DNA from 3 places in the Mesorhizobium sp. B2-3-11 genome. Region 3 is predicted to be linked to each of the others. Evidence: predicted binding sites of a transcription regulator. Region 3 holds the regulator's gene; each other region holds the start of a gene.
The links. Region 3 encodes HrcA, which represses chaperone genes, less so after heat shock. Its sites were predicted from a motif close to GTTAGCACTCNCNNNNNGNGAGTGCTAAC; they were not measured.
Positions count from the first base shown of each region.

Region 1 (6,978 bases), on a different contig from region 3:
GTGACCGGCGCCGACGACGCGGACCGGGCCGGGTGCGGTGCGAATGAGATCGCAGAGTTCGCCGGGGTCGGCGGGGCTGGCAAGCAGCCGCGGCTCGGCGGTGACAAAGCCCGACCAGTTGCTCCAGCTGTTCGACATGGTGCTCACGCAACAATCCGGCGACGCCGCGCCACGAGGACAAACAGACCGAGCAGCGCCACGCTGGCGACGGCGCTTGCGGCGGCGAATTCCGGAACCGGGCGAAAATCCTTGCCGTCGATGAGCAGCGACGCCGCGACCGGCCCGATCGCAAGGCCGAAAAGCTGGGCAGCCGGTATCAGCAGCACGGCGGTGCGTGTCTCGTCGGCGGTGATCGCCAGCCGGATCTGGTAGGGCACGATGAAGAGCAGGATAAAACCCATGACCAGGGCAGCGACCCAGAATGTCGTGAGGCCAGGTCCACTGGCAAGCACGAGCGAGGCGACGAGCGCGACGATGCCGATCGCCACGATGGCAACGCGATAATCGATGCGCGCCTCGAACACGGTCGCCGTCATCGCGCCCAGAACCTGCGCCGCGAGGCTGGCCGAGACGATCAGGCCGATGGTGCGGCCATCGATGCCGAATTGGGCGCCGAGCGGCTCCAGAAAGGCCCAGACGGCGCCGAAGAACATGAAGTAGCAGAAGACCGACAAGAGCGCGGTGACCGAAGGAACCGTCAGCACATTGGCGAGGTCCTCTTCCTTCGGCAGGTCGGCATAGTCGGCGGGGACAATAAAGGCGACGACGAGCGACAGGACGCAGACGATCGCGAGAACGAGGAAGCCCCCCGCCGATCCGGCGGCGGGGATGACATAGAGCGCCAGCAGCAGGGCAAGAGCGCATTGCGCCAGCGTCTGCATGGTGACGAAATAGCCGCCGATGCGTTCGGCGCGCCGCGAACGGGCGATCAGTTCGGTGGCGACCGCGACAAGGCCGCCTTCGGCAAGACCGGCCAGCGCGCGCGCCGCCATCAGCGTGTTGGCCCCGGCGGCATAGGCCGTCCAGACATTCGCCACCGCCAGCAGCAGCAGGAGGACCGCGCCTTTCCAGCGCATATTGCGGGCGGAAAGCAGCATCGCGACGCTCGCCGAGCCAATAGCGATGGCGATCATCTCGGCTGTGGCGACCAGTGCCAGTTCGTCGCCGCTGACATGGCCCTCGGTGTAGAGGGCACCAAGCAGGACGGGCTGCAGGCCTAGGATGAGCAGGCCGACCGACCCGATCCACAAGGCCGAGGCAAGCTGCCCGCCGGTCGGATTGCCAACCAGCCAGTCGCCATCGCCCTGAAGACCGGTACTTGTCGAAGTCAAAGGCGCCTCCCCAACGTCCTTGCCGCGCGGCAGAAAAGCTGACACTCTGTCAGCATTCAGAACCTGATACTTGATCATATTTCTTGTCAACCGGAATTTGGGAACCCGTGCGAAAGATCGGCGCATGACGGAAGCAAGTCGAACGGCCACCGAGCCAAGGCGCAGGCCCAAGCAGGAGCGCAGCCGCGAGCGCATCGACGCCATCCTGTCGACGACCATGCGGCTGATCGGCGAGAAGGGCATCGATGCCGTCACCATGAAGGAGGTCGGCATGCTGGCGGGCGGGCCGATCGCCACCGTCTATCACTACTTCCCCAACAAGTCGGCGATCCTGGCGATGCTTTATGAGCGGTTTTCGGAGGTCAGCCGGGCGCGCCTGGCGGCGATCATCGCCGATGTGCGCGAAGCCAAGGACGTCATCGTCGCGGCCGACCGGCTGCTTGACGACTATCTCAGCCGTGTCGCCGGCGATCCGGCCATCCAGGATCTGCAGAACGCCATCCAGGCCGACAAGGCGCTCAAGAATCTCGACATCGCCGAAACCCGGCATCAGGCCAAGATGTTCTGCGACCATGTCATCGCCTTGCTCGAGCCGGAGAAGCACGAGCAGTTCGAACGCATGGTCCTGCTGATCTTCCAGCTCGCCGGCGGCGTCGTGCGCCTGGCGCTTGCGCAAGGCGAAGCGGAAAGCCGGCGCACGATCGAGGATTACCGGTCGATCATCCACACCCAGTTGCGGTTGTTTCTCTAACCAATGCCGACCGGAGACTATCTCGCCCGGCGGATGAGGCCTTCGAAACCGTCGGCCAGATCGGCAGCGCCGGCCGCGAACATCTTCACCAGATTTTGCGGACGACCGGGAGTCTTGTTGGCATCGAGGAGGATGGCCCTGCCTTCATGCATGACGAAATCGAATTTCCCGTAGTCGAAGCCGAGTTCACGCCGCCGCTCGCGCAGTTCGTCGGGAACCGGGACAGGTTCGCGTCGGATCGTTTCCGATGCCTTGACCAGGCTGTTGGGCGAGACGTAGCGGGTGCAGCGTTCGCGCTCTCCGCAAAACACCCAGAAACGAACGGCAAAGCCGTCGGGCTCCGGTTCCGGAATGAACTTTTCCACGACGAGATCATCGCAGTCGAAGACGCCATCTGGAACGTCGCCGAGAGTTCCATGGACTTCATAGGACCGCAGGGCCGGCAGATGCGGAAAAGGCAGCGACTTGCCGGCACGCGCTGATCGCCGATTGAGGAAAGTCTCCGGAAGGCCTCGATTGTTGAGGTTGCTCTTGACGATGACGGGGCCTTGCCAGGTGTCCCCCTCGCCTATCAGCGCTCCGCTGATCCGTCGTTTCGATATGTCTCCCGCCCCTACATTGAGGCAGAATGGGAAACTCCTGGCATAAGAGAGATAGTCTGCCGGCATTATCGTTGCATCGACATGCAGAACCGCGATATCGGCATTGTATGTTTTCGACAGGCCTTGTTGAATCCGCACCGAATGGCCGCGCCTTTTCAGGTTCTCCAGAACATCGAAAAGCAAATAGGGGCTGCCCCTGCGCAACATAAGATTGCGCTTGCCAAGGAACCGGTCATGCTCATGCGTTATGACAGTGACCCGCGCCACGGCTATCCCCCTTTGGCTTCCATGCCCGCTTCTATTAAGCGGCTCTAATCAGGCGATGCCAGACCTTCCTGAGCTCCGACGGGTTTGAATGACGAATCATTGGGACAATTATCATCGGCACTGGAAGCTCCTGGACGCCCCGCTGCGGCCAACTCCGGAAACCGTCGGCATATTCGATCGCGAACTTGACCTCGGGAACGCCGATGTCCTCCTCCTCGGCGTAACCCCCGAACTGGCAAGCCTGGGCAGGTCTATCTTGGCGATCGATCAATCGGCAACCATGATTTCCGGCGTATGGGCCGGCGACAGCGTCTCGCGAAGGGCGATGGCCGGCAACTGGCTTGACCTACCCGTCGAGCGGGCAAGTTTCGACGCCGTCATCGGCGACGGATGCCTGTCGGCCGTCGATTCCAAAGTCGCGCGCGGTTCGCTGTTCGGCGAAATCGCAAGGGTGCTGAAACCTGGCAGGCATGCGGCGATCCGCGTTTTCGCGCGGCCGGAAGCAGCGGATGACCTGTGCCGCATCGAAGCGCTGGTCCTGGCTGGCGGGGTCGAGAATTTCCACGCGCTCAAATGGCGGATCGCAATGGCGTGCACGACCGACGACTGCGACAACACCGTCAGTGTGCAGGCAATCCGTACGGCATTCGACGAGCTGTTTCCGGATCGGGAAGCCCTTGCCGCACGCACGGGATGGAGCATGGCATCCATCGACACAATCGACGTCTATGCGGGCTCCGAAACGAGGTACAGTTTCGCGACACTAGCCATGCTGGAGGACGAGGCAGGTGCCTGGTTCGACCAGGTGCGTGTCGTGCCAAGCGGCAGCTATCCCCTGGCGGAGCGTTGCCCGCTTCTGGTGCTCGGTTCGGCCAGGCTTCGATAAGTTCATCGCCATCGTGCCAAGAGGCGTCCGCGTGCCTTGACTCTCGCAGGTCGGCGGCCTATTTCAGCGCCACGTTAGCACTCGCTATTGGTGAGTGCTAACCACGTGTCCGGCACCGCCGGACGGAGGAACTGTTCTCACCGTTCTCATTCGAGGAAGAAAAAATGGCAAAGTCGAAGTTCCGCCCGCTTCATGACCGCGTGGTCGTTCGCCGGGTCGAATCCGAATCCAAGACCGCCGGCGGGATCATCATCCCGGATACGGCAAAGGAAAAGCCGCAGGAAGGCGAGATCATCGCCGTCGGTTCCGGCGCTCGTGACGAAGCTGGCAAGCTGGTCCCGCTGGACGTCAAGGCCGGCGACCGCATCCTGTTCGGCAAGTGGTCGGGCACCGAAGTCAAGCTCAATGGCGAAGACCTTCTGATCATGAAGGAATCCGACATCATGGGCATCATCGGCTGATCATCGGCCTCATCTTCAACTTGAATTTTTCGGGCTCTATCCGAGCCCCTGCCAGGAGCTAAAACATGGCTGCCAAAGACGTAAAATTCTCCCGTGACGCCCGCGAGCGCATGCTGCGCGGCGTCAACATCCTCGCCGACGCGGTGAAGGTCACGCTCGGCCCCAAGGGCCGCAACGTCGTCATCGACAAGTCGTTCGGCGCCCCGCGCATCACCAAGGACGGCGTCACCGTCGCCAAGGAAATCGAGCTTGAAGACAAGTTCGAGAACATGGGCGCGCAGATGGTCCGCGAAGTTGCTTCGAAGACCAACGACATCGCCGGCGACGGCACCACGACCGCGACCGTTCTGGCGCAGTCGATCGTCCAGGAAGGCCACAAGTCGGTTGCCGCCGGCATGAACCCGATGGACCTGAAGCGCGGCATCGATCTGGCCGTCACCGAAGTGGTCGCTGCTCTCGGCAAGGCCGCCAAGAAGATCAAGACCTCCGAGGAAGTTGCCCAGGTCGGCACGATCTCGGCCAATGGTGACGAGTCGGTCGGCAAGATGATCGCGGAAGCGATGCAGAAGGTCGGCAACGAAGGCGTCATCACGGTTGAGGAAGCCAAGACCGCCGAGACCGAACTCGAGGTCGTCGAAGGCATGCAGTTCGACCGCGGCTATCTCTCGCCCTACTTCGTGACCAATGCCGACAAGATGGTTGCCGAGCTGGAAGACGTCTACATCCTCCTGCACGAGAAGAAGCTCTCGAACCTCCAGGCGATGCTGCCGGTCCTCGAAGCCGTCGTGCAGACCTCGAAGCCGCTGCTCATCATCTCGGAAGATGTCGAAGGCGAGGCGCTCGCCACGCTGGTCGTCAACAAGCTGCGTGGCGGCCTGAAGATCGCCGCCGTCAAGGCGCCGGGCTTCGGTGATCGCCGCAAGGCCATGCTGGAAGACATCGCCATCCTCACCGGTGGCCAGGTCATCTCCGAAGATCTCGGCATCAAGCTCGAGAATGTCGGCCTCAACATGCTCGGCCGCGCCAAGAAGGTGTCGATCTCCAAGGAGAACACCACCATCGTCGACGGCGCCGGCAAGAAGGCCGAGATCCAGGGCCGCGTTGCCCAGATCAAGCAGCAGATCGAGGAGACCACCTCGGACTACGACAAGGAGAAGCTGCAGGAACGTCTGGCGAAGCTCGCCGGCGGCGTTGCGGTGATCCGCGTCGGCGGTGCGACGGAAGTCGAAGTCAAGGAAAAGAAGGACCGCGTCGATGACGCCCTCAACGCGACCCGCGCGGCCGTGGAAGAAGGCATCGTTGCCGGCGGTGGCGTTGCCCTGCTGCGCGCTTCGGCCAACATCAAGGTGACCGGCGTCAACGCCGACCAGGCCGCCGGCATCAACATCGTTCGTCGTGCACTGCAGGCTCCGGCCCGCCAGATCGCGGCCAACGCCGGTGCGGAAGCATCGATCGTCGCCGGCAAAATCCTTGAGAACAAGGGCGCGACCTTCGGCTACAACGCCCAGACCGGCGAATATGGCGATATGATCGTCATGGGTATCGTCGATCCGGTCAAGGTCGTGCGCACGGCCCTCCAGGACGCGGCCTCGGTCGCCGGCCTGCTCGTCACCACCGAAGCCATGATCGCCGAAGCTCCTAAGAAGGACTCGGCTGGCGGCGGCATGCCTGGCGGCATGGGCGGCGGCGGCATGGGCGGCATGGGCGGCATGGACTTCTAATCCAGCCACCTTCGCAAATTTTTCGAAAGGGCGGCCGAGAGGTCGCCCTTTTCTTTGCATGTTGAGGCTGGTGCTCCACCGCGGTCGGTTGGACCCAGCGTCAGACAGCAGTCTCCGCACGCTGCGCCACCTTGCCGACGAGCACGGCCTGTTCGATAAGTGCAGCCACTTCATCAGCCACTGCCAGCAGCGGGGCACGGTCGCGGGTGGCGCGGGCAATCACCATCAGGCCTTCCAGCGAAGATTCGACCAGCAGCGCCAGAGCCTGCGCGCGACGCTCCGGGACCCCTGCCCTGATGAAGGCATCCCGCAGCAAGCCTATCCACTGCTCGAAAGCTGAACGGCAGATCTCTTCGAGGTCGGGCACGTCGTTCGGCGCATCCAGCACGACGGGCGCGATCGGGCAGCCGAGCGAAAACTCGTTGTCCTCCAGCATGCGGGCGACGGACTGGTAAATGTGGTGGACGGCGACCGCCGGATCGCTTTCCGCCGCAAGTTGGGCACCCAGCCGCTCGGTCACGTCGGCCACGCTGGCGCGCGTCACCTCGACGACCAGTTGGTCCTTGCCACCCGGGAAATGGAAATAGAGCGAGCCACGCGGCGCGGCGCTGGCATTCAAAATGTCGTTCAGCGAAGTGCCGTGATAGCCGCGCCGCCGCAAAAGCAGTGCCGTCGCCTCGATCATCCGCGTGCGTGTGTCCGTCGCCATGTCAACCTCTGTCAGGAGTGCGCATTATAGGGCTTGCGCGGAATATGACAATTGGTCTACATAATATGTAAATCGGTCTACATATTTCGGAGGCAGTGATGCAAAAATATCGGCTGGAAGGAGAGGACGGCGGCCTCAACAGAGTGGTGATGCGCGAGGAAGCGGTCCTCCAGCCGGGTCCGCATCAGATCCTGATGCGGGTGCGCGCCACCTCGCTCAATCGCCGTGACACGATGATCCTCAGCGGCGC
Region 1 is NZ_VFVS01000007.1:128,591-135,568, reverse strand. Features, by position in the region: gene FJ960_RS12290 (D-arabinono-1,4-lactone oxidase) at 1-138, opposite strand, end outside; gene FJ960_RS12285 (MFS transporter) at 144-1,331, opposite strand; gene FJ960_RS12280 (TetR family transcriptional regulator) at 1,456-2,082, shown strand; gene FJ960_RS12275 (hypothetical protein) at 2,100-2,951, opposite strand; gene FJ960_RS12270 (class I SAM-dependent methyltransferase) at 3,040-3,837, shown strand; gene groES (co-chaperone GroES) at 4,002-4,298, shown strand; gene groL (chaperonin GroEL) at 4,364-6,019, shown strand; gene FJ960_RS12255 (TetR/AcrR family transcriptional regulator) at 6,120-6,728, opposite strand; gene FJ960_RS12250 (NAD(P)-dependent alcohol dehydrogenase) at 6,827-6,978, shown strand, end outside.
Region 1: groES (co-chaperone GroES) is a predicted target of HrcA. The motif match lies at 3,911-3,939, and genes of this name have one in related genera.

Region 2 (6,978 bases), on a different contig from region 3:
GCCGGAGAAGTAAAAGCCCTTGATGTTGCCGCCAAGCGCATTGACCTTCTCGGCGTCGGCTTCGATCTCGGCCCAGTTGGCGGGACCTTTCTCGGGGTCGAGGCCTGCCTGCTTGAACAGCTTCTTGTTCCAGATCAGCACCGAGGCGTCGGCCGAGAAGGGCAAGCCGTAAATATGGTCCTTGTAAGTGCCGGTCTTCACATGCGCCGGCGACAGGCTGGAAAAATAGGGCAGGGACTTCGCCCAGTCGGTGATGTCCTCCAGCTGGCCGGCGGCGGCGAAGGAGGGCGTGTAGATCAGGTCGAGCGACAGCGCGTCGGGCGCCGTACCGCCGGCGGCCGCCGCGCCATATTTCGGGATGATCTCGGCATTGGGGATGATGTCGAGCTTGACCTGGTCCTTGTTCGCCTTGTTGAAGGCGTCGACGATCCTTGGCATGAAGTTCGAGCCGTCGGCGCGTACCCAGATGTTGGCGGTATCGGCGGCGGCAAATTGCAGGCCGCAGCCCAGAACGGCGGCCGTAAGGCCCAGTTTGGCAATCAAAGTCCTCATGTTCTCCTCCTCCACATTTGGCCGCGATGCGCGGCTTGCCGCCGATTGCGGCGCTTCGTTCTTCAGCCGTCTTTCTCACTATCCGGCAGGCGGCCGCAGGACTGCCGCACCACCAGCCGGCACGGCAGTTTTCTGATACCTGGCGTGGCGGGTTTGCCGCCGACCAGGGAAAGCAAGGTCAGCCCGGCCTCGCGGCCGAGTGCTGCCAGGTTCATGTCGACCGAGGTCAGCGGCGGGCGGATCGCCTCCGCCACGATCTCCCAATTGTCGAAGCCGATGACGCCGACATCATTAGGCACGCCGAGGCCTCGTTCGCGCAACGCGTCGATGACGCCGCGCGCGATCTGATCGTTGCCACAGAAGACGGCGTCCGGTTTTTCGCCTTTGGTGTCGAACAGTTTTGCCACGGCATCATGTCCCCAGGCTTCCGACCAGGAGCCGAGCAGCGGCTCGATCACCGGCAGGCCGTTTTCCGTCAGCACGGCGCGGTAAGCCTGCGCCCGTTCGTGCACCACGGCAAAGCTCGCCGGCCCGCTGACATGGGCGATGCGCTTGCGGCCGAGCCGGCAGAAATGCTCGATCGCGAGCCGCGCGCCGTCGCCGTCGTCGGAGACGAAGGCGACGGCGTCGGGATCGGGCTGGGTGAAGGCGTAGATCACCGGGACGCGCAGATTGGAGAGGTCGACCGGCAAATGGCGGTCGATGCGTTTGCCGGTGGCGATGATGCCGTCGACGCGCTTGTCGAGCATGGCCTCGACATGGAGCTGGCCGAGGCGCGGATCCTCCTCGACATTGCATAGGAACACCGAAACGCCGGCATCGACCAGCGCGTCCGATATGCCCGACATCAGCGGCAGCGAGAAACGGCCATAGGTATCGTTGGTGAGCAGGCCGACGGTGAAGGAGCGGCGTCTGAGCAGGCTCTGCGCCAGGCTGTTGGGCCGGAAACCCAGGCTGCGCGCCGTCTCACGGATGCGCTCGCGGGTCTCGGCCGTCATGCGCCCCTGGTCGTTGAGCGCCTTCGAGGCGGTGGCGACGCTGACGCCGGCCTGCGCGGCCACGTCACGCAAGGTGACGGGCTTGGGAAAGACCGGAACTGGCGGGTCGTCCGATGCCATCGCGGCAAGAATCCTTAGTTGGGAAAAGGTTTTCCCTTACCGGCCGGAACAAGGCCCGGCCAATGACCGAGCCCGATCGGGGACATCTGGAAAAACCTTTTCTCAACTCAAGGCTAGGCCAGATCGAAGGACTGATCAAGGGGAAAAGTTGCAGTCGCTCGCGACCGGATTTCGCGACGGGTGCCGCCAATCGGAGCGGGGATCACTGTTGGCCGCGTGCGCCAGCTGAAAGGATCCGACATCTCCCGGACCGATCGGCAGGTGGCGCCGATTTGGTATGCAAGGAGTTCGCGAAAAGGGTGCTATGGAGGGCTGGGCATCCCTTTGCCGGGAGCCCATCCCGCGACATTCGAGGTCAGTTTCGTGCCGCTCTTGCCCGTCTTTGGAAAACTTGGCGCCAAGGCACCGGTCACCGTCATTCCTATGCCGGTCCGGCCGGCAGGTCTTGCGGCGCGATTGCGGCGGGCCCTCGCCTCTTACGGCGCCACGGCGTTGCAACTGTCGGTCGTCGTCTGGACGGTCGCTATCCTCGGCGCCGCATTTCTCTTCGCGCGAGGGTAGCCGCATGGCCGACCGTTATGCACTGCGCATGGACTTGCCCCAAAGCTGGGCCATCATCGATGTCTTTACCGGCCAGCCCGCGGTGGTCAGGCAAAGGGTGATGGTCGGCATGAGCCCGCAGGATGCCAACGCGCTGGTCGATCAGATGAATATCCGCGACGTCAAGCGGAGGGAGAGGGCCGAACGTAAATCCTGACCTGTCCAACGTTTGCCCAGGGCGGCACTTGGCGCGGGCAAGATCCCGCCGCACCGCAAATCAGAGGATTCCCGTGAGAGCCAGCCTGAAGCAGAAGATACTGAGGGTCTGTGACCGCAGGATTTCCGAAAAAGGGCCCAGCGTCGGCGTGTCGTTCTATGCGTTCTTCGCCAACAGGAACGACGACCCCGAGTTGCTGATGGAAGTCGCCGAATGGTGGATCAGAACCCACCGCCTCGACCATTTTGAAAAGGCTGCGAAGATACGCACGATGGTCGCGGACCTCGGCTGATCAGCGGAAATCATCCGATGTCAGCACATACAGGCTCTTGTGGGTGCGGCCGTAGGCCTTGGCGGCGACGTCGTGGATAGTGGAACTCGACCTGTCGAAGGCGGCAAGATAGCCGGCCTCGTCGGCGGCGGTGTCCGGCTGTATCCTGGTCATGGCGTCGGCGGCCACCGAGAAGGAAATCTGGAGCATGCCGTCATGGCCGACGAAACGAATGCGTTGGCCGGCCACATCATAGCTGCGGCTGCGATTGGGAAAGGTCAGGCTCATGTCTTGACCCCCGTTGCGGCGGCCTTCTTGGCCACCCGTTTCGTCTTAGGCGTCGGATTCAGCGCTTCCGCCACGCGGTCGGCTTCTTCCTTGGCCAGCCGCAACTCCCTCAGCCTTGCCGTCTTGATCGCCCTGGCTTTCGCCTCGGACATGTATTCGGCGGTTGCCTTGTTGCGCTCCGCGTTCTTCTTCTGCTTGTCGACAAAGCGGGCTTCAGCTTTTTCCATGATCGTCTGATTGCCGTCGGCCATCGAAGAAATCTCCTTTGCGCATGAAATCGTGAAAACGAACTTGTCGGATAAATAGGCGCTCGACCGGCAAAATTCAACTTTTTGAAATATTTGGCTGGTTTCGGATATCAGGAAACCGGGTGCGAAAATAATACTTCCAATATCTAATTCCGTCCCACGATAAATTTTGGCACTCCTATCTATCGAGTGCCAAATCGCCTATAGAGAGGGCGCGGCCGCCTATGCCGGCCCCAGAAAGAAGTTCTCATGAAGTTCCGTCCACTCCACGACCGCGTCGTCATCCGGCGCGCCGAAGGCGATACAAAATCCAGGGGCGGCATCATCATTCCCGACAATGCCAAGGAAAAGCCGCAGGAAGGCGAAGTCATTGCCGTCGGTCCGGGCGCGCGCGACGAAAAGGGCGCGCTCGTTCCGCTCGACGTCAAGACCGGCGACTTGATCCTGTTCGGCAAATGGTCGGGGACGGAGGTCAAGATCGACGGCGAAGACCTGCTGATCATGAAGGAAGCCGACATTATGGGCGTCATCGAAAAGGCTGCCGAAGCCAAGAAGGCCGCCTGACTGGAGCGCCGCGCGTTCGGCGCGGCGACTGGCCCCTCAAACTCGAACGGAAAAAATCATGTCCGCCAAGGAAATCAAATTCTCCACCGATGCGCGTGACCGCATGCTGCGCGGCGTCGAAATTCTCACCGATGCGGTGAAGGTGACGCTGGGCCCCAAGGGCCGCAACGTCATCATCGACAAGGCTTACGGCGCCCCGCGCATCACCAAGGACGGCGTCACCGTCGCCAAGGAAATCGAGCTTGCCGACAAGTTCGAGAACATGGGCGCGCAGATGGTGCGCGAAGTGGCCTCGAAGACCAACGACCTCGCCGGTGACGGCACCACGACAGCCACGCTGCTGGCCGCTTCGATCCTGCGCGAAGGCGCCAAGCTGGTCGCCGCCGGCATGAACCCGATGGATTTGAAACGCGGCATCGACCAGGCCGTCGCCGCCGTCGTCGGGGAAATCAAGGCGAAGGCCAAGAAGGTCAAGTCGTCGGCCGAGATCGCGCAGGTCGGCACCATTGCCGCCAATGGCGACGCCAGCGTCGGCGAAATAATCGCCAAGGCGATGAACAAGGTCGGCAATGACGGCGTCATCACCGTCGAGGAAGCCAAGACCGCCGAGACCGAACTCGACGTCGTCGAAGGCATGCAGTTCGACCGCGGCTATCTCAGCCCCTACTTCGTCACCAATGCCGACAAGATGCGCGCCGAGCTTGAGGACCCCTATATCCTCATTCATGAGAAAAAACTCGGCAATCTGCAGGCGATGCTGCCCATCCTCGAAGCGGTGGTGCAGGGCGGCAGGCCGCTGCTGATCATTTCCGAGGATGTCGAAGGCGAGGCCCTCGCCACCCTGGTCGTGAACAAGCTGCGCGGCGGCCTCAAGGTCGCGGCCGTCAAGGCGCCGGGCTTCGGCGACCGTCGCAAGGCGATGCTGGAAGACATCGCGGTGCTCACATCGGGCCAGATGATTTCCGAGGATCTCGGCATCAAGCTTGAAAACGTCACCATCGAGATGCTCGGCCGCGCCAAGCGCGTGCTGATCGACAAGGACACCACCACGATCATCGACGGCGCCGGCACCAACGCGACCATCCAGGCGCGCGTCGCCCAGATCAAGGGCCAGATCGAGGAGACAACGTCGGACTACGACAAGGAAAAGCTGCAGGAGCGGCTGGCAAAGCTGTCAGGGGGCGTTGCCGTCATCCGCGTCGGCGGCGCCACCGAATCGGAAGTGAAGGAAAAGAAAGACCGTATCGACGACGCGCTGAACGCCACGCGCGCGGCCGTGGAAGAAGGCATCGTGCCAGGCGGCGGCGTCGCCCTGCTTCGCGCCCGGTCGGCGCTATCAGGCCTGAATGGCGCCAATGCCGATGTCACCGCCGGCATCTCCATCGTGCTTCGCGCGCTTGAGGCGCCGATCCGCCAGATCGCCGAGAATTCCGGCGTCGAGGGCTCGATCGTTGTCGGCAAGCTCGCCGACAGCAAGGATCACGATCAGGGCTTCGACGCCCAGAACGAGGTCTATGTCGACATGATCAAGGCCGGGATCGTCGACCCGGCGAAGGTGGTGCGCACGGCATTGCAGGACGCCGGCTCGATCGCGGCCTTGCTGATCACCGCCGAAGCGATGATCACCGACGTCCCGCCGAAGGATGCGGCACCGGCGGGCGGCGGCGGCTACTAAGATCCAGCCCGGACTGCGAAAGGTGGTTCATGGAGGCCACCTTTTCAGGCCCGACCTGTTGAGCTAGGACGGCGGCGGCTATCCTCATCTTGAGGCTTTCGCCGGAGTTGGGATTCACGCTAGACTATTTCCGTGGGCCGTTGGTGCAAAGCTTTGGCCGATTTCGGCTTTGCCCGATTTGGCAACCGATCGAACGGAACCGCGATCCTCAGTTCGGAGACAAGTCATGTTTGCGGCCCAGGCCATCGATACCTCAGACAAGGCCGCGTTCTATCGTGACCTCGCCAAGCAATTGAAGGCGCTGCTCGAGGGGGAGCACGATTCGATCGCCAACGCCGCCAACACCTCGGCGCTGATCTTCCAGATGGTGCCCGACCTCAACTGGGCCGGCTTCTACTTTCTGGCATCGGACGAAGAACTGGTGCTCGGCCCCTTCCAGGGCAAGCCGGCCTGCGTGCGCATCGCGGTGGGCAAGGGCGTATGCGGAACGGCGGTCGAGCTCGGCACCTCGATGCTGATCAAGGACGTGCATGATTTCCCCGGCCACATCGCCTGCGACGCCGCCTCGCGCTCCGAGCTGGTGGTGCTTTTGGAAGACGAGGAGGGCGTCTTCGGCGTGCTCGATCTCGACAGCCCGACGCCCGGCCGTTTCGACAGTGCCGACCAGGCCGGCATCGAGGCGCTGGCCGCGATCTATGTCGCGGCGAGCTCGTTCCAGGACTGACCTTCCGGCAGCGCAATCAAGGCGCTGCCTTCAGCGCGCGCCTGAAGGCCGTGGTCGCCATGTCGATCAGTTGCGCATGGATTTGCGCGCGTGACCGGCCCGCGCCGTCGTCGCATACGGGGTCGCCGATCTCTTGAGATATGATGAGCGCCGACGCGCCGGGTTTGCACTCGCCGAACATGCTGTAGTGGCTGGCATCTCCGATCGTTGCGTAGCTGGCATTGGGAATCGCGTTGGCGATGCCCGACGCATCGGTGGTCGCGGGGATTTTTCCCGGCTGGCCAAGATTGACGATATCGACCGGGATTTTGATGCCGGAAATGCTCCCGGCGTCAAAGACATCCGATGGCGCGGGGTCGACCGCCATGACGAAGCGGACGCGCCGGTCACTGTTGTCGCGGCCGGCGAGCCGCATATCCATGGCGTGGAGGTCGACGCCGCTTTGCCTCACCCAGCCGCAAAGCGATGCGTTGAGCAGGTCGGTGTCGCAATAGGCCGCCAGCAGCTTCGGGTCGACGCGTGCGCCGGCAATGGCGAGCGCCGTGCCTCCGCCCATAGACAGGCCCAGGGCGCCCACTTTGCCTTGCTCGATGTGGTCCCGGAAGGAGGCCTCGTTTTCCATCGCGTCCAGGGTTGCCGTGAGATCGGTGGGTCGCAACCACAGTTTCATCGTCTCGGCGGCGGACCTATTTTTCCCGCCGTTTCCCGGATGGGTGGGCGCGGCGACGATGAAGCCTTGCCTCGCCAGAGGCGCCGCTATCCAGCTCAGGGCTTGCGGGGT
Region 2 is NZ_VFVS01000032.1:7,713-14,690, forward strand. Features, by position in the region: gene FJ960_RS28315 (sugar ABC transporter substrate-binding protein) at 1-552, opposite strand, end outside; gene FJ960_RS28320 (LacI family DNA-binding transcriptional regulator) at 615-1,670, opposite strand; gene FJ960_RS28325 (hypothetical protein) at 2,034-2,231, shown strand; gene FJ960_RS28330 (hypothetical protein) at 2,236-2,427, shown strand; gene FJ960_RS28335 (DUF6500 family protein) at 2,501-2,719, shown strand; gene FJ960_RS28340 (DUF1488 domain-containing protein) at 2,720-2,986, opposite strand; gene FJ960_RS28345 (hypothetical protein) at 2,983-3,237, opposite strand; gene FJ960_RS28350 (co-chaperone GroES) at 3,484-3,798, shown strand; gene groL (chaperonin GroEL) at 3,857-5,473, shown strand; gene FJ960_RS28360 (GAF domain-containing protein) at 5,700-6,197, shown strand; gene FJ960_RS28365 (alpha/beta fold hydrolase) at 6,214-6,978, opposite strand, start outside.
Region 2: FJ960_RS28350 (co-chaperone GroES) is a predicted target of HrcA. The motif match lies at 3,403-3,431, and genes of this name have one in related genera.

Region 3 (6,978 bases):
AGGCACCAGCACGACGAACAGGACGACGAGCGTCAGCGCGATGAGAATGCCGTAATCGGCAAGCGTGATGGTCTTCAGGTCGACGATGGTCGGCGTGATGGCGAGATAGAAGATCATCGTCTTTGGATTGCCGAGCGTCACGGTGAGGCCGGCGATGAAGCTCGACAGCAAGCCGCCCTTGCCCTTCCTGGCTTCGATGGTTTCGGGCGTTATGCCGGCGGTCCAGAAGCGCCAGCCGAGGAAAGCGAGATAGGCGACGCCGGCCCATTTGATCGCCAGGAAAACCATGCCGAACTCCTGCGCGACGAAGGCCAGGCCCAGCACCACGGCGGTCAAATAAGTGAGATCGCCAAGCATCAGGCCGAAGGACATGGCGAGCGACGAGCGAAAGCCCGAGCCCAGCGCACGTGCGACGAGCGCCGTGACGCCGGGGCCCGGGATGGCGGCGGCGACGCCAAGCGCGGCGCTGTAGGCAAGAAATCCGGTGAGGGTCATGGATTCGGTCTCGGATGAGGGCGCTTCATCGCATATATCTGAATGGAATTGAATTTACTGAGGACTGGATTCGATTGCACCAGCTCCCTGTGAGACCTGGTGAGGGGGCCGGCGCTGCCAATAGACGGATCAGGACCGGCCGTCACTATAGGTCACGCGCCAGATTGTGCCGTTGCCGTCTTCGGTGACGATCAGCGCCCCGTCCTTGGCCACCGCGACGCCAACCGGCCGGCCCCAGACCTCGCCGTTGGAGACGACAAAGCCGGTCATGAAGTCCTCATATTCACCGGTCGGCTTGCCGTCCTTGAACTTGAGCCGCACCACCTTGTAGCCGGTCCTGTTGCCGCGGTTCCAGGAGCCATGCAGGGCCACGAAGGCGTCGCCTTGGTACTCGGCCGGAAAGCTTTTGCCATCGTAGAAAGCGATGTTGAGCGGCGCCGAATGCGCCTGCATCAGCACGTTGGGAATATCAGTCTTGCCGGCGAGGTCGGGACGCTCGCCCTTGTGGCGCGGGTCCTCATTGTTGCCGATGTAATACCACGGCCAGCCATAGAAGGCACCTTCCCTGACCATCGTCGCGTATTCCGCCGGCGTATTGTCGCCAAGTGCGTCGCGCTCGTTGACGACGCACCACAGCGCGCCGGTCGCCGGCTGCACGGTCATGCCCGAACAATTGCGCAGCCCGGTGGCGACGATGCGCCCATTCCTGCCGTCGGGGTCGAAAGCCCGCACCTCGGCCCGGCCCGCCTCGGAACCCCAACTGGCGCCGAGCGGCTTCGACTTGACCCAGGCGTCGAGCCCGCCTCTGGGTCTTTTGCCCATGTCCTCCGCGATATTCGAGCCGGAGCCGACGGAGAGGTAAAGTGTCTTACCGTCGGGGGAAAAGGCGATGTCGCGGGTCCAGTGGTGGCTCGAGGGGATGTCGTCGACAATGGTTTGCGGTTCGCCCGAGGCCTTCAGATCGCCATTGCGGTAGGCAAAGCGCACGATGCTGTCGCTGTTGGCGACATAGACCCATTGCGGGTCATTGCCGGGTGGATGGAAGGCGATGCCATAGGGCTGGTTGAGGCCGCCGGCGAAGATGCTTTTCTCCGCGGCTTTCGCGCTTCCGTTCGTCAGCCGATAGACACGGACCTGGTTGGCTTCGCTGTCGGCGACGAACAGGTCGCCGTTCGGCGCGACACGCACGACACGCGGATTGTCGATGCCGGACGCAACGAGTTCCGCCGAAAAGCCGGGCGGCAGTTGTGGCTTGGCGCCTTGCGGCCTCTCCGTGAGGCCGGCGCCGTTCGAGGCGGATTTGGTGACATAGGGTCTCGGCAGGTCTTCCGGCTTGATCAACCGGCGCACGCCGGGCTTATCCGCGCGCCAGTCGCCGAAGGCCGCCGGGCCTTTGAGCACGGGCCGGTCGGCCTGCTGGGCGAGAGCCGCGGTCGTGAGAAACAGTGCCGACATCGCCAGTCCGGCCAATCGCATCACTTCCTCCACCCGGTCGTGAAGGAAATTAACGATCGGCTTGTCCGTGGGTTCCGTCACGCACGGTGAGCAAACTTCCGGGATCAGGTCCCGGCAGCGTAGAAATCGTCGTCCAGGCGCTTTTCCAGTTCCACGAGATCGGCCGGCAACGGCAGGCCCATGGCGCGCATTTCCCGCAGTTTTTCGCGCAGCTGTTCCTGAATTTCGTGCTGGTCCTCCGGCTGGTTGACCATTTCTTCGAGCAGCAGGCTGATCTGGGCCTTGAATGATTCCAGCGCCATTCTTTTTCTCCTTTGCAGCCGGTCCTTCGGTGTCGCACCAAAGGTATGTCGAGATTCGGGTCAGGCCGAGTCGAAAACGGTGGCACCGGAAGCGCAGGTATCAGCCGTTTGCAGGCCGGCTTCACCCGAATATCAGTACACCTAGCGCAGCATGCGCGATATCAGCTGCGCCGTATAATCCACCATCGGCACGATGCGGGCATAGTTGAGCCGGGTCGGGCCGATGACGCCGAGCGCGCCGACGACGCGGGCGTCCTTATCGCGATAGGGCGCCACCACCAGCGACGAGCCCGATAGCGAGAACAGCTTGTTTTCCGAGCCGATGAAGATGCGCACGCCCGATCCCTCTTCGGCAAGGTCGAGCAGCTGGATCAAACCATCCTGCGTCTCCATGTCCTCGAACAGATGCCGCAGCAATTCGATGTCGGCCTGGGCGGTGACGTTTTCCAGCAGATTGGCGCGGCCGCGCACGATGAGCCGGGCTGGCAGGCCGCTTTCGGCGCCCGCCCATACAGCCAGCCCCTTCTCGACGAGGTCCTGCGACAGCGTGTCGAGCGCCGTCCTCGTCTCTTCCTTGATGCGGGCGATCTCGGTGCGCGCCTCGGCCAGCGTGCGGCCACGGATATGCGCGTTGAGGAAATTCGAGGCCTCGTGCAGTTGCGAGACGGTGATGCCGGCGGGCAGCTCGACGACGCGGTTCTCGACGTCGCCATTCTGCGACACCAGCACGGCAAGCGCCTTGGTCGGCTCCAGCTGGATGAATTCGATATGCTTGAGCGCCACCTCGTTCTTGGCGGCCAGCACCAGGCCGGCGCCGCGCGACATGCCCGACAGCATCTGGCTGGCCTCTGTCAGCATATGCTCCAGCGTCGCGCCCGAGCCGGAGGCCCGCACCTGCGCCTCGATTGTACGGCGCTCCTCGTCGGAGAGGTCGCCAAGCTCCATGAAGGCATCGACGAAGAAACGCAGGCCAGCCTGCGTCGGCAGACGGCCGGCCGAAATATGCGGCGCGTAGATCAGCCCGAGATGTTCGAGGTCGCTCATCACGTTGCGGATGGTAGCCGGCGACAGCGAGGACGGCAGGATGCGCGACAAGCTGCGCGAGCCCACGGGCTCGCCGTCCCTCAGGTAGGAATCGACGATGCGCCGGAAGATGTCGCGCGAGCGCATGTCGAGCGATTGAAGCGCGGGCGACTGCGACGCGGGATCGACTGGCTTGGTCATTTGGCCAAAAACCTCCGGTCCAAGGATATAGACTTCGGTGGGGCGCGCGCAACCGGTGTCTGTGTCCCGGGCTGTCTGTGTCGGATCACCTCGGTGTCTGTGCCAGATTACCCCGGGTGTCTGTGTCAGATCACCCCGGGTGTCTGTGTCAGATCGCCGGTCCGTTTTCCTTTGCGCGCTGCCCCCCTTGCGTCTAAAAGCCGGCCACGATTTCAAGAAACTGACAAGAAAGCAGGCCGAATGCGCCCCTCCAAACGCCAATTCGACGAAATGCGCGCCATCTCCTTCGAGCGCGGCGTCTCCAAACACGCCGAAGGCTCCTGCCTGGTGAAGTTCGGCGACACGCACGTCCTGTGCACCGCGAGCCTCGAGGAAAAGGTGCCGGGCTGGATGCGCAATTCCGGCAAGGGCTGGGTCACGGCGGAATACGGCATGCTGCCGCGCTCGACCGGCGAGCGCATGCGCCGCGAGGCCTCCGCCGGCAAGCAGGGCGGCCGCACGCTGGAGATCCAGCGCCTGATCGGCCGCTCCTTGCGCGCCGTGGTCGACCTGCAGGCGCTGGGTGAACAGCAGATCACCGTCGACTGCGATGTCATCCAGGCCGACGGCGGCACCCGCACCGCTTCGATCACCGGCGGCTGGGTGGCGCTCTATGATTGCCTGCGCTGGATGGAAGCCCGGCAGATGGCCAGCGTTTCGAAAGTGCTGAAAGACCATGTCGCGGCGATTTCCTGCGGCATCCATGACGGCCAGCCGGTCATCGACCTCGACTATGTCGAGGATTCCTCGGCCGGCACCGACGCCAATTTCGTCATGACCGGCAAGGGCGGCATCGTCGAGATTCAGGGCACCGCCGAGGGCGAACCTTTCTCCGAAGACCAGTTCGCGACGCTTATGGGCCTGGCCAAGAAGGGCATTTCCCGACTGGTCAGCCTGCAGCAGATGGCGGTCGCGTAGGGTTTAATGCCGAGCTTGAACGCCCCCCTCTGGCCTGCCGGCCATCTCCCCCTCGAGGAGGGAGATCGGATACCGTCTCGGCCTTCGCTGGTTTTCAGCGTTGCTGGGTGTGCAACAACATCGAAATTGCCAATCTCCCGCCTTGAGGGGGAGATGCCCGGCAGGGCAGAGGGGGGTGCCTCGTGACTCCCTCCGCCATCCTGGAATCGGCCCTCTACGTCACCGACCTTGACGCCGCTGAGCACTTCTACACCGACATCCTCGGCCTCATCCTCCTCGGCAAGGTCGACGGCCGCCACCTTTTCTTCCGCTGCGGCCCAGGCGTCCTGCTCGTCTTCAACGCCGAAGCGACCAAAATTCCGCCCGCACCGGACGCGAAGCTGAAAGTGCCGCCGCACGGCGCGGTCGGCGAGGGTCATCTGTGCTTTGCCGCCAGCGCCGCTGAAATCGACGGCTGGAGAACACATCTCCAAGCGAAGAAAATCGCCATCGAAAGCGAATTCGAATGGCCGCAAGGTGGCCGTTCGATCTATATACGCGACCCGTCGGGCAATTCGATCGAGTTCGCCGAGCCACGAATCTGGAGCCTTTGATGCATTCACCAAACCTCCATACACTCGATGGCAAGAAGATCGTCGTTGCCAGCCACAACGCCGGCAAGCTGCGCGAATTCGCCGACCTGATGGGTCCATTCGGCTTCGAGGCGAAGTCGGCCAAGGAGTATGGCCTGCCCGAACCGGACGAAACCGGCACCACCTTCGAGGAAAACGCCTACATCAAGGCCTTCGCCGCCGCGAAGGCGACCGGCCTGCCGGCGCTGTCGGACGATTCCGGCCTCTGCGTCGACGCGCTTGACGGCGCGCCCGGCATCTATACCGCCAACTGGGCCGAGACGCCGGAGGGATCGCGCGATTTCGCCATGGCCATGCAGCGCACCGAAGTCGCGTTGCAGGAAGTCGGCGCGGCCACGCCCGAGCGGCGCACGGGCCGCTTCGTCGCCGTCATCTGCCTCGCCTTTCCCGACGGCGAGGCCGAATATTATCGCGGCGAGGCCGAGGGCACGCTGGTCTGGCCGCCGCGCGGCGAGCTCGGCTTCGGCTACGATCCGGTGTTCTTGCCCAATGGCTTCGACAAAACCTTCGGCGAGATGAGTGCCGAGGAAAAGCACGGCTGGAAGCCAGGCCAGGCGACGGCGCTGTCGCACCGCGCCCGCGCCTTCCAGAAATTCGCCCAAGCTCGGCTTGATTCGGTCAGGCTTGGCTCCGCATGATCGGACCCGCAACCACCATGGCGCTCGACCGCAGTCCCGGCTTTGGCGTCTACGTGCATTGGCCATTCTGCGCGGCCAAGTGCCCCTATTGCGACTTCAACAGCCATGTCCGCCACCAGCCGGTCGACCAGGAGCGCTTTGCCGCCGCCTTCGAGGCCGAGTTGGCGACGATGCGCCAGCGCACCGGGCCGCGCGACGTGACCAGCATTTTTCTCGGCGGCGGCACGCCGTCGCTGATGAAGCCGGAAACGGTGGCCAGGGTTCTGGACGCGGTGGCCAGGAACTGGACGGTGCCCGATGGCATCGAGGTGACGCTCGAGGCCAACCCGTCCTCGGTCGAGGCGGAGCGTTTCCGTGGCTACCGGGCGGCGGGGGTCAACCGCGTCTCGCTCGGCGTGCAGGCGCTGAACGACAAGGATTTGCGCTTTCTCGGCAGGCTGCACAACGTCGAGGAAGCCTTGCACGCCATCGGGCTCGCGCGCGAAATCTTTCCGCGCCTGTCCTTCGACCTGATCTATGCGCGCCCCGGGCAGACGCCACAGGATTGGCAGGCGGAACTCGAACAGGCGATCGGCCATGCCGCCGACCATATGTCGCTTTACCAGCTGACTATCGAGGAAGGCACGCCCTTCCATGCGCTGCACGCGGCAAAGAAATTCGTCATTCCCGACAACGATCACGCCGCCGATCTCTACGCGTTGACGCAGGAAATCACATCGGCGCACGGCCTGCCGGCCTACGAGATTTCCAACCACGCCAGGCCGGGCGCCGAGAGCCGGCACAATCTGACCTACTGGCGCTACGGCGAATATGTCGGCGTCGGTCCAGGCGCGCATGGCCGCTTCGTCGAGAACGGCCATCGCGTGGTGACGATTGCCGAGAGAATGCCGGAGACCTGGGCCAATCTGGTCGAGGCCAAGGGCCATGGCATCACCGGCGGCGAACTCCTGACGCGCTCCGAAGAGGCCGACGAGTTTCTTTTGATGGGGCTCAGGCTCGCCGAAGGCATTGACCTCTCCCGCTACGAGGCGTTTTCCGGACGCGGCCTATCGAGCGCGCGGCTGTCGGTGCTGCAGGGTGAGGGGCTGGTGGCGCCGATCGGCAATGCGCGGCTGCGCGCCACGCCGGCCGGCATGATCGTGCTCGACGCCGTGGTGGCGGACCTGGCGCGCTAAACCCTTGAAAAACGTCCTCTTCATCTGCAGCCAGAACCGCTTGCGCAGCCCTACCGCCGAGCAGGTGTTTTCCACGCGGCGCGACATCGAAGTCGCCTCG
Region 3 is NZ_VFVS01000012.1:96,787-103,764, reverse strand. Features, by position in the region: gene FJ960_RS17720 (LysE family translocator) at 1-495, opposite strand, end outside; gene FJ960_RS17715 (sorbosone dehydrogenase family protein) at 625-1,971, opposite strand; gene FJ960_RS17710 (hypothetical protein) at 2,055-2,252, opposite strand; gene hrcA (heat-inducible transcriptional repressor HrcA) at 2,394-3,476, opposite strand; gene rph (ribonuclease PH) at 3,717-4,433, shown strand; gene FJ960_RS17690 (VOC family protein) at 4,616-5,026, shown strand; gene rdgB (RdgB/HAM1 family non-canonical purine NTP pyrophosphatase) at 5,026-5,703, shown strand; gene hemW (radical SAM family heme chaperone HemW) at 5,700-6,878, shown strand; gene FJ960_RS17675 (low molecular weight protein tyrosine phosphatase family protein) at 6,883-6,978, shown strand, end outside.